DNA from 3 places in the Methylomonas sp. PHL2-19 genome. Region 2 is predicted to be linked to each of the others. Evidence: riboswitches for the same ligand, from Rfam matches in the RefSeq annotation. Region 2 holds a riboswitch; each other region holds the start of a gene.
What was found. A riboswitch is a leader RNA that binds a small molecule or an ion and turns the genes downstream of it on or off. The one in region 2 is predicted to bind cyclic di-GMP.

Region 1 (4,881 bases), 590 kb from region 2:
AATGCTTGGCATGCGTAGCATTGTTTTCCAAGCTTTGTTGACCGATGGCCCAGCCTCTGTTACCGGCAGTATTAACCGCGGTGTTGAACACGTCAGGGTTAGTCGTGGTGATTTGTTTAGCCACCGCTTCGCCGTCGGCAAAGTCTTCCAGACACAATTCCATATCGCCGGAACCACTAATTTCGTGCTTCACAGGACCGGCCAAAGAAGAACCTACCCAGTCAGGATTCAAACCGGCCGTGCTGCAAGGGTTGTTTAGGAATTTAACGTACTGTTGCGCGCCGGTACCGGAACCGTCGATACGTTTGCAAAAATGCACTTTAGTATCGTTAGGGGTTACGTTTCTGACAGTGCCGTCGGAATCGGTGTAAGTCAAACCGGCAGTCAAGCTGGTTAAGGCCGTGCCGTTTACTTTAAACTCGGACCATCTTTTGATTTGACCGGAGATCAACTCAGCCACTTGTTGTTTGCTCAAGCTAGGCATACAAGCTTCGGTGTAATCGCCCGGTGCGCAGCTGCCGCCAAAACCGGCCAACAGGTTTTGCGCTCTTTGTAAAGCCACATACAAGTTATCGGAAACCGGCACGCCAAATACCAAGGCCGCAGCAGGTACTACGTTCAGAGCCGCGTCGGCAGCTACTGGATCAACTGCACTGGCGTTTGAAGGTTTGTTAGGACCGACGAACAATTTTGGCTCGACATCGGAAATACCGGCATCGGACAGCACGTTGGTCAGGTTAGCGCCGCTGGCGTTGCAAAACCAAGTGTTGGTCGCGCCTTGTTGCGTGCAGTTACCGTTGTCGATACGCATCGCCGCAATCGCCACGCCGTCGATCAGCGGGTTAACGCCTTGCGCAGAACCGCCGGCAGAACGTTTGTGGAACAGGACTTTAGCCGTGGTTGCCGCAGAACCGTTGACGGTCAGGCCGGGTACGTTAGTAGAGTTCAGTGTGCAGAAATAAGCACTATGGTTTTTACCTTCGGAACCCGCTGTACCGTTATCTTTAAATACATCCAAAGTACCGGCGTCGCACAAGTTCACAAACAAGGCAGCCAGGGCTTTGTCTTGCGCGCTAGCGCCGGACATGAAGATTTCGATATCCGGCGTAACGCTTGGCGCATGCGCGGATGCGCCTTGCGAAAAACCTGCCAGAGAAGCCACTGCGATAGCAGCAGACAATAATTGCTTTTTCATTGTATATCTCTCAATGGATTAAATTTAAAGTGTGAGCCGACCCGTTCATGAAGGGGGAACCAGCAAAACAGAATCCGGCCGGCTCAAGCCGCTTACGGAATTAAACCGCCAGCGATTTACGACGAGTGGCGCGCAGTACACCCATCAGACCGGCGCCGAACATCCAAACCGCAGCAGGTAGTGGCACAGCAGCAGGCGCAGCGGTATAGGTCAAAGAACCGACGTTGCCGTTGATTGCGAAATTCCATACGCCTGGGAAAGTGACTAATTCGCCGGTGTCGAAGTCATCGGCATTGGCTCTTTCGCGAACAAAAGACAATGCTGTGCCTAACTGACCTTGCGCGGTAAATGGCAAGGCAGTTTGGAAATCGTTACCGTAAACAGCTGTGTATCCTTGCTGGCCGACAGTTTTGAAGGTACTCAAGTTGTTGCTGTTAGCATCTTGAGTTTGGATATAGCTGACCAAATCATTCCATTTACCCATCGTGTTGCTAATGTCTGGAGCGTTCGCGTCGATGCTGGATGGTGAAGGCACTACAGAAGTGGTGTAAAAACCAAATTTAGCTAAGTCGGTCAATTCATTCAATACACCATGACCACCAGAAACACCCCAAGTAACGTTGTTGCCGGCAGTGTAAGCAGCAGCGAACGATTGGAAGTTGTTGTCGCTCAGTGTGAATGACAATGGTTGGCTAGGATTAGCCAAAAATTGTTCAACAGTGATGCCCAAATCCAGCGTGTAAGAGTTTTGTGCTGTGTAGTTAACCAGGTTAAACAAAAACTCACTACCGTCTGCTGTTGCATCGCCGATAGCTTGGATACGCGCTTCCGCGGCGCCTGAAGCGGCCGCTGCCAATACTGCAACTGCCAACAATTTTTTAGACAATTTCATTTTTAAAACCTCATGTTTAAATTTCGATTAATGACATAAGGTGACAGCCCAGCCGTCTTGACCTGCAAGACCCGTGACTTTCCGTCCCCGCTTCACAACGAGTTTGGCTTTTACACGCTTTAGATTGCACTCGACACCATCTAACATCCTGACAGCGCCGCTTTGTTGCCCCCGCGACCATGTTCCGCCTAGCCTCCTCCCTATCCTCTTCCTTCGCCGCTCCTTGTTCGTGCCGTCCGTGTTCCCTAGTTGCTCCCGAATCTTTGCTGAACGGCCGTTCCTCAACCCCTCAACTTGGCGCGAATTATTCCAGAGCAATAGCGGCGTTTCGGTTACAGCATTGTTAAATTAACGTGACATGTAATACATCTGTATTACAAAGCCGGCCGCTAACACGAAAATTCAGCGGATGACCTAGGCGGGAGGGAGCGATGAAATCTAAGATTCTGTTTGCGGGGGTCGCATCAGTGCGATTCAGTTAAGGAAGAACCCCCTTCTCCCTCCGGGAGAAGCTTGGGATGCGGGAATCAAATAAAGCTATTTTCGGCGTAGCCTAGGTATTAGTGGCCGCTAGCTCTCGACGGCAAGGGCCTTGCTGACTATTGAGCAAGTTAGTTAAACCCAAAAAGTCCGTCATGCCGCCGGGATAAGGGCGTCCGGTGCCATGGATGGCAAGCTTCGAACTCTGCGTGCGCTGAACACGGCATTCCCCGACAAGCAAACGCCTTGCGACCGCTTCACCAATCGATTGGGAACACTGGGCTCCCGCCTGCGCGGGAGCGACGGACGTTAAAGGCCAGGCTAATATGAAGGCGGGCTAAACAACGCCCAACAAGACTTTGGCGTTAACGATACCGTCCGCATCGGCCGGTTTTTCCACATCGATTTGCAGCACTTGCAAGCGGTGTTTGGTTTCCAAAATTGTCAACCATGACATCAGTCGGTCGAAGGCCAGATTTTCCAGCCAGACGCTGACTTTGTCCTCGCCTTCCGGTGACAGATGTTTGATCGCCGGTTTTATATCCAGCTGTTGGCTGCTGAAATCGACTAACGCCAGCGGCGATTGATTACCGCCATCCACTGCCGGCGTATCAACCGCGGCTTGTTGCCGCAAAGCCGCCGCTTCGTTGCCGACTTGTTGTAAATAGCTATAGATTTGCTGTTGCGCCTGGATTTTTAGGTTCAGCAAGCGGCTTTGTTCAGCAATTGGTTGGTAAAACAGCAGGTATGCGCCATACACCAGTACGACCAATAAACCGCCCAGCGCCAGTACTCGCTCTCTGGGCGTTAATTCGGCAAAACGCTGCGCTATGTCATTTTTCGCGAATCTCAAGTTGCGCCTCCACGCCGTTTGCGCCGCTATCGGCGGATTGAAGTTTCACCTGCATGCTGGTTTGCAGTTGTTGTTTGAATTGCTCCAGCTGGCCTATGTCATCGGCAACTACATGCAACTGCAAACCGCCGTTCAGGAAATTGAGTTTTTGCAAATGCACGGCCGGCGTGTCTTTTAATACCAAGCCGGACCGGTAAAGCAAGCGCATGAAACCGCTACCGATGACATCGTGTTGTTTTCTGAGCTGCGCCAATTGTTGCTCGGCTTGGGCTTTGACATTGACGATGCGTTTCACCTCGGGAAAGCTTTGTTTGAACAGCGCTTGGGTTTTAGCTTCCCACTCGCTCAGCTCGGCTTGCTGTTGCCAGTAGGTATGCAATACGGCGTAGCTCTGCACCGCCAAAGCTGCACCCAAAATAATTGCTGCAGGCAGCCACTGTTGCCAGCGGCCTACCTTTCGACTGGTGACGGCATAGGCACCGCTCAACACATTCAGCTCTGCCGGTAACAATTCGACAGCGCTCGCCATGAATGGCAAAGGCCTTGTTATGACTGTTTCCAAACAGGTATTTGCCAAACCGTCAGGCAGCTTGCGGTCTTCGCTGGCTTTGCATATCAATAAAGTCTGAAAATCAGCACCTTCGGCACGGGCTTTTTCCAGCAGTTGCGGCAGAAATTGCGTATCCACGCCGCCGCCCAAATAAGCAGCGCTGCGCAAAATTGCGTTGCTTTCTTCGAGCAACAAAGTCGTTTGTCCAGGCTGATACGGCAGGCATAAGGTTTCCGGATACGCAGCTGCCAGCTCTAAACCGGCTTCGCGAAACGGAGTAAGCCGCGCCGCTAATGTGTCGTGCGTAATCGCCGCCACGGCGAGTTTATCCCGGTCCTGCTTTAACCAAACCAGATGATAATTTTCCACGTCCTCGGCCAGTAAATCTTCCAAGGCAAACGGCAAAGCCTTTTTCAGTTGCGCGGTGGTCTTAACGGCCAGCTCGATTTCCAATAACAACACCGAGGCAGCCGGCAATAACAGCAGCACGGACTTACCCTGCGCGGCCGCTGCCAACTCGGCGATTGTGCCGGATGCCGGCTGGCTATCCGGCCCGGCTAGACTCAACCATTCCAGGTTGTCGGCAGACCCTGCGATGAATCTGACCAGCAGTTTTTCAGCCATGCGCCAAGCCCTGGCGCTGGCGCTTCACCACTTGCGCGCCACCACTATCGCGCTGCAATTGCGATTCAAACTGCAAATGGGTTTTGCCCATATCGATTTGCCCTTGTAGTAAAAAGTTTTGCGAACTGACACCCAAGCCGTATTTACCGATGCCGGCATCGGCAACCGCCTCGTCCTTTAAAAACTCGGCGACTTTTTCGAAAGGCTTGCCTCTGGCTCTGAAGATGGATGCCGCCTGATCGGCGCTGATGTCGTCCGCCAAACAGCGCAACACCATGGCGCTGGCG
Region 2 (4,881 bases):
CAGTATGACGGCATGCACATTATCCATGGCTGCATGCATGTTTGAGCGCAACCGGCTCTATCCCCTGTTGCCAGCCGCTACGGCCGTTGAACTGGGCCTGAATGCCGGCCACGATGGACAAGGCAATCTCTTCCGGAGGTTGCGCGCCGATGTCCAAACCGAACGGGCGGAACACCCGTTCGACTATCAGTGCCGTGTTGTCGCCCAGACTTTGCAGTAACCGTTGTTTGCGATGCGCCGGACCCAGCAAACCGACCAACTCGCCGGTTTGGGTAATCAACATGCGCGCGCCGGTCTTTTGGTAGGTCGAGCCAAAGGTTTGTTGCCAAAAATTGGCGTGCGTTTTTTAGTGGATGATTCCTGCACTGACTATTCCTATAAAGAGATTGCCGCTCGAGCAGTTAAAAACTGACTAGGGTTTTGTCCGCGACTTATTGACGGCCTCCAAGCACAAAAGGCATAAGGTGTGGAAACTCAAGCCTTGGCTTTTTTATCCTTGCGGATGCCCCGAACCGCATACGTCCTGGCTTTATCTTTGGCGGTTTCCGCAAAGAAGGTCTTCCATGTCTCGCCGCCTCTATCGGCAATTGCCGTCGAAATATCCTTAAATAAACTGATACCTTCCAACACCATTGTCGGGGTAAAACCATAATCGTGGGTGAGATAGTAACTGATGCTCATCAGATAGGTTTTTTCTCTACTCATGAGCTTGATCAGACGCTGCTTTTGTTTATCGTAGACATAGTAAGAGGTCAGCGCCAGCAGGCTCAGGCCAAAAAATTTCGTCCACAACAAAATGTAGGCATCGTCTTCATAGAGCTTCTGACCCTTGTTCAAAATGGCATCGGTTTTATTCATATGTATCCTCGGTGAAAGTGTCGGGCATCTTAATTTAAGTTTGAAAATTTTGTGTTGGAAATATTGGATAGTGTCGTCATAACACAGCCGCCCAAAGCGCAATACCGCGTAACTACAAGGCTGCCAAGAACCAAGCGGTGTTTTTAGCTTAACCCGTAGCTATGCCATGCCATCGCCTTAAATGCAAAAAACGTCTTCTCCACCTGATGGCAAAGGCGATTAGAGGAATCAACCTTTTCTGGGACTGAGTGATTTTCGTCAGCAATTGGCAGATGACTAAAGCTCCGGCGAGGCTGGTCGTCGATTGCCGACGAAGTCATGATACGCATGAGAACGCTGGATTTTTATTTCGGAATTCGTTCCCAACCTTCGTTCCAGCACCCTGATTTTTAAGCACCCAGCTTGGTATATCACTACCCAAACTGATGACTTTTACCCTTACGGCGCAAACTCAAAGCTGCCGCCCAAAATCTCTTAAATAAAATAAGGGATATAACCCAAAATACGCGAAATAACACACCCTGCATAGCGTAATAGCCATCTAAAACCCCAAAAAACCGCCACACTTATTACTACTCCACCCTATCAAACAAAACAGCTTATCCCATTGTTTTATATGAACATAACCATAAAAAAACACTAGCAACCCACGCTCAAATATATTTTGGCAGATGTTTTGCTTTATAAATAGTGCTGCACCCTCCTGGGCGCAGCCACCAAGTCGCCACACTCGTCGCAAGGCGGGGCCGGAAAGCTGCGGATCTGATTCAGATAGTCGAGCTGCCTCTTATGAGCGGGTAAGAGAAGGGTCTAGCCGGTCGAGATTCATACACCGACAACTACCCATAGCGCTCGCTCACTGGTCAGGAATAGTTTGTTGTATCTCCTGATTAGCTAAACCCGTTGTTTAACTCACTACGCAAGCAAGCCCGGTATTTAAAACTCTTTTGGACTGTCTCTCTCGCAACCATAGCGTAGCGTGATCAATCCAGGAATATTGAAATACATAGCGGTTTTAAGGCTGTTCAAATTGCGCGGGAATCCATTGGCCCAGCACTTACCGTACGCAAAGGACCGGAAAGTAAGAGCCTGGCATCGCGGCATCCGGCGCATGTGCGTTAGGCAACGACTCGCAAAGGGAATTGCGAAACATTGAATGTCGCCGGTAAAACCTACCGGTAAAAATCTTCGTCTTACTATGAAAGGAATTGAAATATGTCTGTTAACACGAAACATGCGCCTGCCTTGAAAAAGGTGGCTGCAACACTTGCTATTTCACTTTTAGGCCTCGGCAATGTACAAGCCGAGACCGTAAACGGCACCATCTATAAAACCGTCGACCCGGTTCACGGCGCCGGCACCACAATCGATTTCTACTCGTTCTCCTTGTCGTCAGCTGCCAATGTGATAATCGATGTCCTGGCGAATGAAGGCTACGCAGCGGGCTGGGGCGCGCATCCCGGCGCGTATGTCGATATAAACGGCGACGGCGAACTAACACTGGCAGATAGCCAATTCCGCATTTTTCAGGACACAGTCTCACTGACTACCGAAATCGTCAGCGGCGACGACAGTCCAGCCTACACCATACCCGGCAATACCGGCGGATGGGCCGATGGCAGCTTGTTGAGCCGAGACTCCTACCTGGCGACTGCATTGGACGTGGGCAATTACATTATTGCTTTTGGCGATTACTCTCTGACCATCGAAGAAGCCGTACTGGGCTTCAACAAGGGCGACACCATCACCGGTGCGACCGGCGTCAACCCGATAACGGGCGCCACCGGTCAGGATCATTTCGACTATCAAATTACCCTGACCGCCACCGACTACGTCACCGGAGCCAGCCTGCCTTTGACCATCACCGGCGAGGGTGTTAGCGCAGTGCCGGTGCCAGGGGCCGTTTGGTTATTCGGTTCTGCACTAATGGGATTCGGTGTATTCGGCAAACGCCGCACCGCGTAAACCCCGGCAAACAAGAGCGAAAAGGTCAGCCGACATCAGCTGTCGACTCACCCCTCGCAATGCATGTCTAAACCCTTTGGAGATGTCTATCTTTTGGCTGCCAGGCCCGAAATACTCAGACAAATCCAAATTAAACAGCAACTTAAATCTACCACAATCGTAAGCAACGATGTGGTAGATATTGGAGACACTCAAAAATGAACATCGATTTACAAACTATTTTTAAAATCACCCTATCCTCCGCCGCGCTAACCCTTGCCGTTGCTCAACCTGCTGCGGCGGCTTGGTCAGGTGCCGATAACACTCTCGAGCTGGGCACCAGCATCTCAAACCCCAGTTTTAATTCCAGCAATTTGGGCTTCGCGGGCAATCCGTCTCTGTCCAATGATGGTTGGGGCATGCAAGGTGCATTTACCAACTTCTATTTGAGCTCATCAGCCCAATCCGTGACTGTCGACGCGCGTTCGTCCGCCGCAAACTTTCCGGCCTTTTCAATTTTCAGAACCAATGTGGCTTATTCGGGTGAAACGGTCGGCGTCGATACACCGGCTGAGCTAACCGGCCAAATTCACAAATTTAACTCGGTGGGCCAAGCCGGCGATCCAGGCATTATGTGGGCAACCGGCGCGGACGGCATTGTCGAAACCCTGGGCTACGTCAGCTCCTCAAGCAAAAACTACGTTAACTCTTTCGGCGGCGTCATCGACTCCGGCGCCCACGATGTCAGTATCGACAATCTGTATGAAACCGGCGTATCCGGCACTATAGGGGTCACCGGCAACCCTGCTTTTGCCAACACCAAAAGATTCGCGACCTTGACGCTGAACGACTTGCAAGCTGGCTGGTATGCCGTGTTCGTCGGCGGTGCAGACATCCTCGGAAGCAGTGCCGGCATCTCTTTGAACATTTCCGCGTCGGCCGCCCCTTCTACCTACACACCAGCGGCGGTGCCAGTACCCTCCGCTGTCTGGCTGTTCGGTACGGCACTGGCCGGCTTTATAGGCAGAGGCAAACGCAACGCTAAAGCGTAAGCCAACACCCAGCAGATAAGCCGATGTTCCTATAAAAAAAGGAAGCTTGGCGAGGGACTTCGCCAAAGGAATAAAGGATGGCCGATAAATTACGCTTTGTGATTTATCGGCCTTTTTTATAGTTTGAGCCCGCTGATGCGGGCGTTTTGGCCGTATTTGTTGCCAACCAACCATTTCTCAGTGGAGTTTCACCATGACATTGTTTCGTCATAGCCAATTAGCGATTGTTTTAGCCGGAGGTGTACTGCTCAGTTTCAGCGCCGCCGCGGTCGAATTGGCACTAGGGCCCATGCCGATAAGCCTGAAGCATTTGCCCGTTCCGCCTGTTCCCGGCCTACTGGACGGCCCGGACCCTATTGTCGTCAACAAGAATGCCGCGATTGCCTTGGGCAAAGCGCTGTTCTGGGATACTAACGTGGGTAGCGACGGCATGGCCTGTGCGTCCTGCCACTTTCACGCCGGCGCCGACGGCAGAGTAAAAAATCAGCTTGCTCCGGGCGGCCAATCCAGCCCCTTAAGCGATCAAACATTCAGCAATGCCATGACGGGTGGGTCTTTGGGACCCAATCATACCCTCAGCATTGGCGACTTTCCGTTACATCAAAGGGAAGATCCATTCCAAGAACATTCTGCGGTCCTCTACGACACCGACAATGTAGTCGGTTCGTCCGGTACTTTCGGTGGTGAATTCAGAGCCGTGGACCGCTACACAGCGCCTAACGACACCTGCAGCCGCAGCGTCGACAGCCTGTTTCATGCCGGCGCGGTCGGCACCCGCAAAGTCACGCCGCGCAATGCGCCCAGCGTGATCAATGCGGTGTTTAATCATCGCAATTTTTGGGATGGCCGTGCCAACAATGTGTTTAACGGCAGCAGTCCTTGGGGCGACCGAGATCCCGACGCCGGCGTCTGGGTAAAACAGAACGCCACGACGCTCATTAAGCAGCGCCTGCATTTAATCAATTCCTCGCTGGCGTCATTAGCAGTGGCTCCACCGCAAAACACCACCGAGATGGCCTGCCGCAAC
Region 3 (4,881 bases), 1.3 Mb from region 2:
TGTTTGAGTTGCTTCCAGCAGGCGTTTAAGCCGTCTAGCGTGACAGTCAATCTACTGAGCTGGGAAGGTGTGGCCAAGCAATATGCGGCCGTAATGGATCTGTGGCTTTACATTAAACCGATGATGCAGCCGCGTTATATGGAATTGCGTTACGAGGACACGGTCAACGATTTCGAAACCAGTTTTCGCCGGGTGTTTACCTTATTGGATTTGGAATGGGTGGCCGAAGTTAGCGCGTTTCATGAGAAGGCTAAGGGCCGTTACATTGCCACGCCGAGTTTTGCCGCTGTCGCTCAGCCGATTTATTCGCGCTCGGTGGCGCGTTGGCAGCACTATGAAAAGTTTTACGAACCCGTATTACCGATTTTAGCGTCGTATATCGATGCGTTCGGTTACGAATGAAGCGAATGGGCAGGGTTGTTCAAGCTTTTTGATCAAGTAGACTACGATCAAACGGATGTAAAAATGGAGCTTCCGTGCCCCCGGTCATCCTTGACCGAAACCGATCCAATTTCTTGCTGATTAACCCGGCCCTTGATCACACTGGTAATTAAGGGCGCCGGGTTAAAAATCAGCTTTAAGTGACATAGATACGTCTCAGACGTTTTCTGTGGTTTTGCGTTTGCCGAAACCGACTAAGCCCGCCATCGCGCTACCGAACAGCCAAACCGCACCCGGCACGGGTACTGGTGATGCGGCGGCGGAGATGGTAGCGGTATAGGCCAGATTGGCGCCGCCTACCGTGCCGTCGTAACCACCCAAAATCAGTGTGTAAGTACCGGCAGTCAGGAAACGGGTCAGCGTCGCGCTGGCGGTGGTGCCTTGAGTGGCTGCGAAGGCCCAGGCGTTTGCGTCAACCAAAGCCAGCGTTGTGCCAAGTGGGCTGGCAGCCATGGGATTCAGAGCACCGTTGTTCAGGTATTCTTGATGACGACTGCTGCTACCCGCGGTATCCCAGCCGCTCCACAAACCAAAAGCCGGGCGCAGATTGGAGCCGTCCGACGATACGGTGATAGTCACTTCTGCGTCGGCATGCAGTTCAAACAAACCGTAATCGGCGGTATGCCCCCAGTTTGTCGCGCCGTCTTTATAAGCTTTGGCGCCCATGCCTATGCCGTGGCCGCTGGCGGTTTGCGAGTTGGCAACGCCGCCGTCATTGTGGATCATCGCTACCCAGGTGGCGGGCAAATTGCCAATATAGCCTGGATCGCCGGCCGACCATGGGCCTGCGGCAGAACCGTCTGGTAAGGGATCTCCGGAAGCTAAATTGTAGGTTATGTGAGCGCTAGCCATGCCGCTGATTGACATTAACGCGCCCATGGCGCCGGCTAATGCTAGTTTCTTAAAGGTTAAGTTTGCAGTCATTTTGGATCTCTATCGAATTAAATATATGAGCTAAAACCTGTTGTTAAACAGCGCTTGGTGAGGGGATTGCCGTTGTTTGGCGGCAACCCCGCTGGGTAATTAAGCCGCTAGTGCTTGTTTGCGGCGGCCGAAACCGATCAAGCCGGCCATCGCGCTGCCGAACAGCCAGACTGCGCCTGGAACAGGCACTGCCGAAGTGGTAACCAGTACGTCGTAGGTTACGCCATCGAGCGCGCCGCCACCGTGCGCGCCGACCACCAAGGTATAAAAGCCATTGGTGTGCAGCCCGGGTGTGCCTGTGGCATTCCACTCGGCTTGGTCGAACACAAACGAGTAGAACAAGGTGTCGGAAGTGCTGCTCATGCTGGCTGTCCAGATAGCTTCGCCCAAGCTTGAGCCTTGCAGGCCCGTTTCGCCGATTGTGGCAGCTGCGTTACGGTCAGATGTGGAACTGCTGTCCACATTGCGATACAGGGCCACGTCCAATAAGCCGTTAAATTGGCTGTAATCGGCGTCGTTTTTCACGGTAATGGTGGTTTTGATATTGCCCGCGCTGGCGCAGTTAGCGCTTGCTGTGTTTGCGCCGCAGCTAATATGAATCAAGCCGTAGTCCAGTCCCAGGCCGGTTGATGCCGAATTGCCTGCTACCGCTAAGTAAGGATGGTCGCCATCAGCTGGCAGATCGGCCATGATGGTGCCCCAGGTGGCGGCGTTGGTGCCGCCGTTTTTGTCCGAGTAAGCTTTCCACAAGCTACCGATAGTATTGGTGCCGAAACTAGGGTTTGAGTTAATAAGATTTGCTGTCAGTGCGCCATCGTTGTCTGTAGCGCTGGAGCCCGTATGTAATTCGCGTTTGGTGAAACCTGTAGCTGTTGTATGCTGACCTGAATACCACATATAGGGCAGGTTGCCTGCTACTTCTGTGGCTGTCTCAGCCGCGGTACCTGTGCCCGGAATTAAGGTGTTAGCGTTTAAGTCGCCGACCGTATAAACGTTGGTACCGTTAGCGACTCTATTGGTGCCGTTGGAGTTTGCAGATACACCGTCTGTGCCGTTGATGCTGTTGGCTATGCCGAAGCCGATAGCGGAGTTACCGGAGGCTACTGTGCCCGCGCCGGTCAGGTTGTAGTAAGAGTGCGCGAACGCTTGGCTGGAAACAGCCGCCAGGCCAGTTGTCAAAATAGCTGCTATAGCCGTTTTATGAAAGATCATGATCGTCCTCTTTTGTTATTGGAATTAAAGGTAACAGCGAAACTGACAAAACTTGACCAACAGCAGCGAGCCAAACTTTGCCCTCGCCCATGGCGCGCATGGGGGCAATCCGGCCTTCTTTAAATCGTTTTTTAAGAACCGTGATTTTCCGGCCCCGCCTCACGACGGGTGTGGCAAAGCTTGCTTTCAGAGATTTGCTCATTCCGCCAGCGGCAGACATGGCAGGGATAGAGACCTACTAACCGCTTTTCGGAAAGCAAACCACGAAGCAAGTACACTAGTTACAGCGAATAGCGGGCCAACTTAATAAAATATATAAATATCATTGTATTGCTGCTTATTTTGCCTGGGATGGCATGAGTGAGCTGCTGGCGAAATTCAGCGAAATAGCGCATGCGCTTATTTTAAATAACACAGTTCAATTGTTGGGAGATAATCCCCGCTTGGTGGTGAAGTTTGTTTTGGTGGATTTGATCAGGAATTTCTTTCTTTTCTAGTCGTTTATTGTTAGGTTGTTGCGCCGCTCATTGGGTTGGCACGAGATTTTTCAGTGGAGAGATGTATGCAAAAAACCGATAAAACCCCGCTGTGGGTGTTCCTGGCCCTGTCGAGTATAGAAACCCGCAAAGGCGCGTTACTGTTGATCTGGAGTAGTATTGTTTTTACTCTTTACTGTGTGCCTTGGTCGCTCTATTTCGATGGCAATGGCTGGGTTGCCAAATTATTTTTGATCGACGATTGGGAATGGTTTGCGATGATGCTGCCTATGACGTTTTGGTACTGGCTGAGCATGAGGTGGGTGGATAAAAACGGCGGCTGGCGTTTGGCTGGTGCGTGATATGCCGCACTATTTTTTGGGACATGATTCGTCAGATCGTGACGCTTGTTCCTAAAAGATTAGCTCGTAGATTGTCGTTCGATCTTTTAAGTGGCTAGCCTAATTCCTTATTTGCCATGGCATGTAGCGGTTGGAGTGAAGGTTGCTATCAAAAATCGATTGAATACTTAGGTGGCCGCCATCCAGGTTTGGTCGGCTTTCCACCTTCTTAAGCAAGCGGCGGTAGTATCTAGCGGCGATGCGTTCTTCAATTTAGTGTTGTTTCTATGCTTTCACACATTCTGCCCAAAGCCGAAATATCCATTCGCGAAAACCTGCGGTGGTTATACATTCTTAGAAATTTGATGCTGTTTGCCGTTACGGTGGCGGTGTTTATTGCAGTGAACGGCCTGGGTATTAATTTGCCGCAAAACCAGCTGTGGCTGGCGATTTTTGCGATTTCCATACTTAATCTTTACACCTGGCTACGGCTGAGGACGCCGGAAGAAGTTACCGAGCACGAGATTTTTTCGCAAATATGCATGGACGTGTTGGCGTTGGCCTATCTGCTTTATCTGACCGGCGGCGCGTCAAACCCGATCATTTGGGTGTTTCTGCTGCCTTTGATTGTAACTGCCATCATGCTGCCGCAGGCTTATGCCTGGAATATGGTGATCATTACCTCCTGCGTGTATACGGTATTGATTGCCTACAACGTACCCTTGCCGGCTGTCGAGCCGCACATGGCCCATCCGGCGATGACGGAGATGACGCCGGAAATGAGCCTGCAAATGCATTTGATGAACGACAGGCGTTATTTCAATCTGCATGTATTCGGTATGTGGTTTGGTTTTGTGTTTAGCGCCGGCTTAGTCGCTTTTTTTGTGGTCGAACTGTCCAAGACCTTGAAAGAGCGGGAGCGTAATTTAGCGGATGCCCGCGAGAGTGCGCTACGCGACGAGCGCGTGGTGTCCCTAGGCACCTTGGCAGCCAGCGCCGCGCATGATATGGGTACGCCGCTGGGCACGATCGCCATTTTGACGCATGAGATGGCGGAAGAGCTGTCGGCGCATCGCTATCCGGATCTGCATCAGAAACTGGTAATTGTTCAACAGCAGATTGATCGCTGCAAACAAGCCTTGTCGGTGATGTCGGCCTCCGCCGGCGAGATGCGGGCGGAATCCGGCAAGGTGATGCTGGTGAGCGAATATATCGATGAAGTATTAGGCCAGTGGCGCACGCATAAAGCCGCCACCAGGCTCAAGCTATTTATTTCGCCGAATGTGGATATGGAAGCGCGCGTGATTGCGGAACGTACTGTGACTCACTCCATCATTAATATCCTAAATAACGCTGCCGAGGCATCGCCGGTCGATGCGGGCATCGAGTTTCATGTGGAATGGGATGAAGCAACGCTAAACTTGAAAATCCGGGATTTCGGTCCAGGCTTGCCGGCTGAATTTATCGAGTTTGCCGGGCACCAACCG

Region 1: linked by a shared signal. The riboswitch ahead of ACR02O_RS10670 (hypothetical protein) and the one ahead of ACR02O_RS13170 (hypothetical protein) in region 2 are both predicted to bind cyclic di-GMP.
Region 3: linked by a shared signal. The riboswitch ahead of ACR02O_RS07665 (hypothetical protein) and the one ahead of ACR02O_RS13170 (hypothetical protein) in region 2 are both predicted to bind cyclic di-GMP.

What each region holds. Positions count from the first base shown of each region.
Region 1 covers NZ_CP196839.1:2,274,228-2,279,108, reverse strand. The annotation lists gene ACR02O_RS10675 (hypothetical protein) at 1-1,195, opposite strand, end outside; gene ACR02O_RS10670 (hypothetical protein) at 1,296-2,087, opposite strand; cyclic di-GMP riboswitch class I at 2,127-2,205, opposite strand; gene ACR02O_RS10665 (type II secretion system protein M) at 2,905-3,420, opposite strand; gene gspL (type II secretion system protein GspL) at 3,401-4,594, opposite strand; gene gspK (type II secretion system minor pseudopilin GspK) at 4,587-4,881, opposite strand, start outside.
Region 2 covers NZ_CP196839.1:2,861,035-2,865,915, reverse strand. The annotation lists gene ACR02O_RS13185 (nucleotidyltransferase family protein) at 1-27, opposite strand, end outside; gene ACR02O_RS13180 (XdhC family protein) at 20-283, opposite strand; gene ACR02O_RS13175 (hypothetical protein) at 475-858, opposite strand; cyclic di-GMP riboswitch class I at 1,572-1,646, shown strand; gene ACR02O_RS13170 (hypothetical protein) at 2,074-2,823, shown strand; gene ACR02O_RS13165 (hypothetical protein) at 3,021-3,854, shown strand; gene ACR02O_RS13160 (cytochrome-c peroxidase) at 4,048-4,881, shown strand, end outside.
Region 3 covers NZ_CP196839.1:1,595,965-1,600,845, forward strand. The annotation lists gene ACR02O_RS07655 (tetratricopeptide repeat-containing sulfotransferase family protein) at 1-402, shown strand, start outside; gene ACR02O_RS07660 (hypothetical protein) at 598-1,365, opposite strand; gene ACR02O_RS07665 (hypothetical protein) at 1,465-2,577, opposite strand; cyclic di-GMP riboswitch class I at 2,678-2,762, opposite strand; gene ACR02O_RS07670 (hypothetical protein) at 2,934-3,074, shown strand; gene ACR02O_RS07675 (hypothetical protein) at 3,140-3,415, shown strand; gene ACR02O_RS07680 (ATP-binding protein) at 3,682-4,881, shown strand, end outside.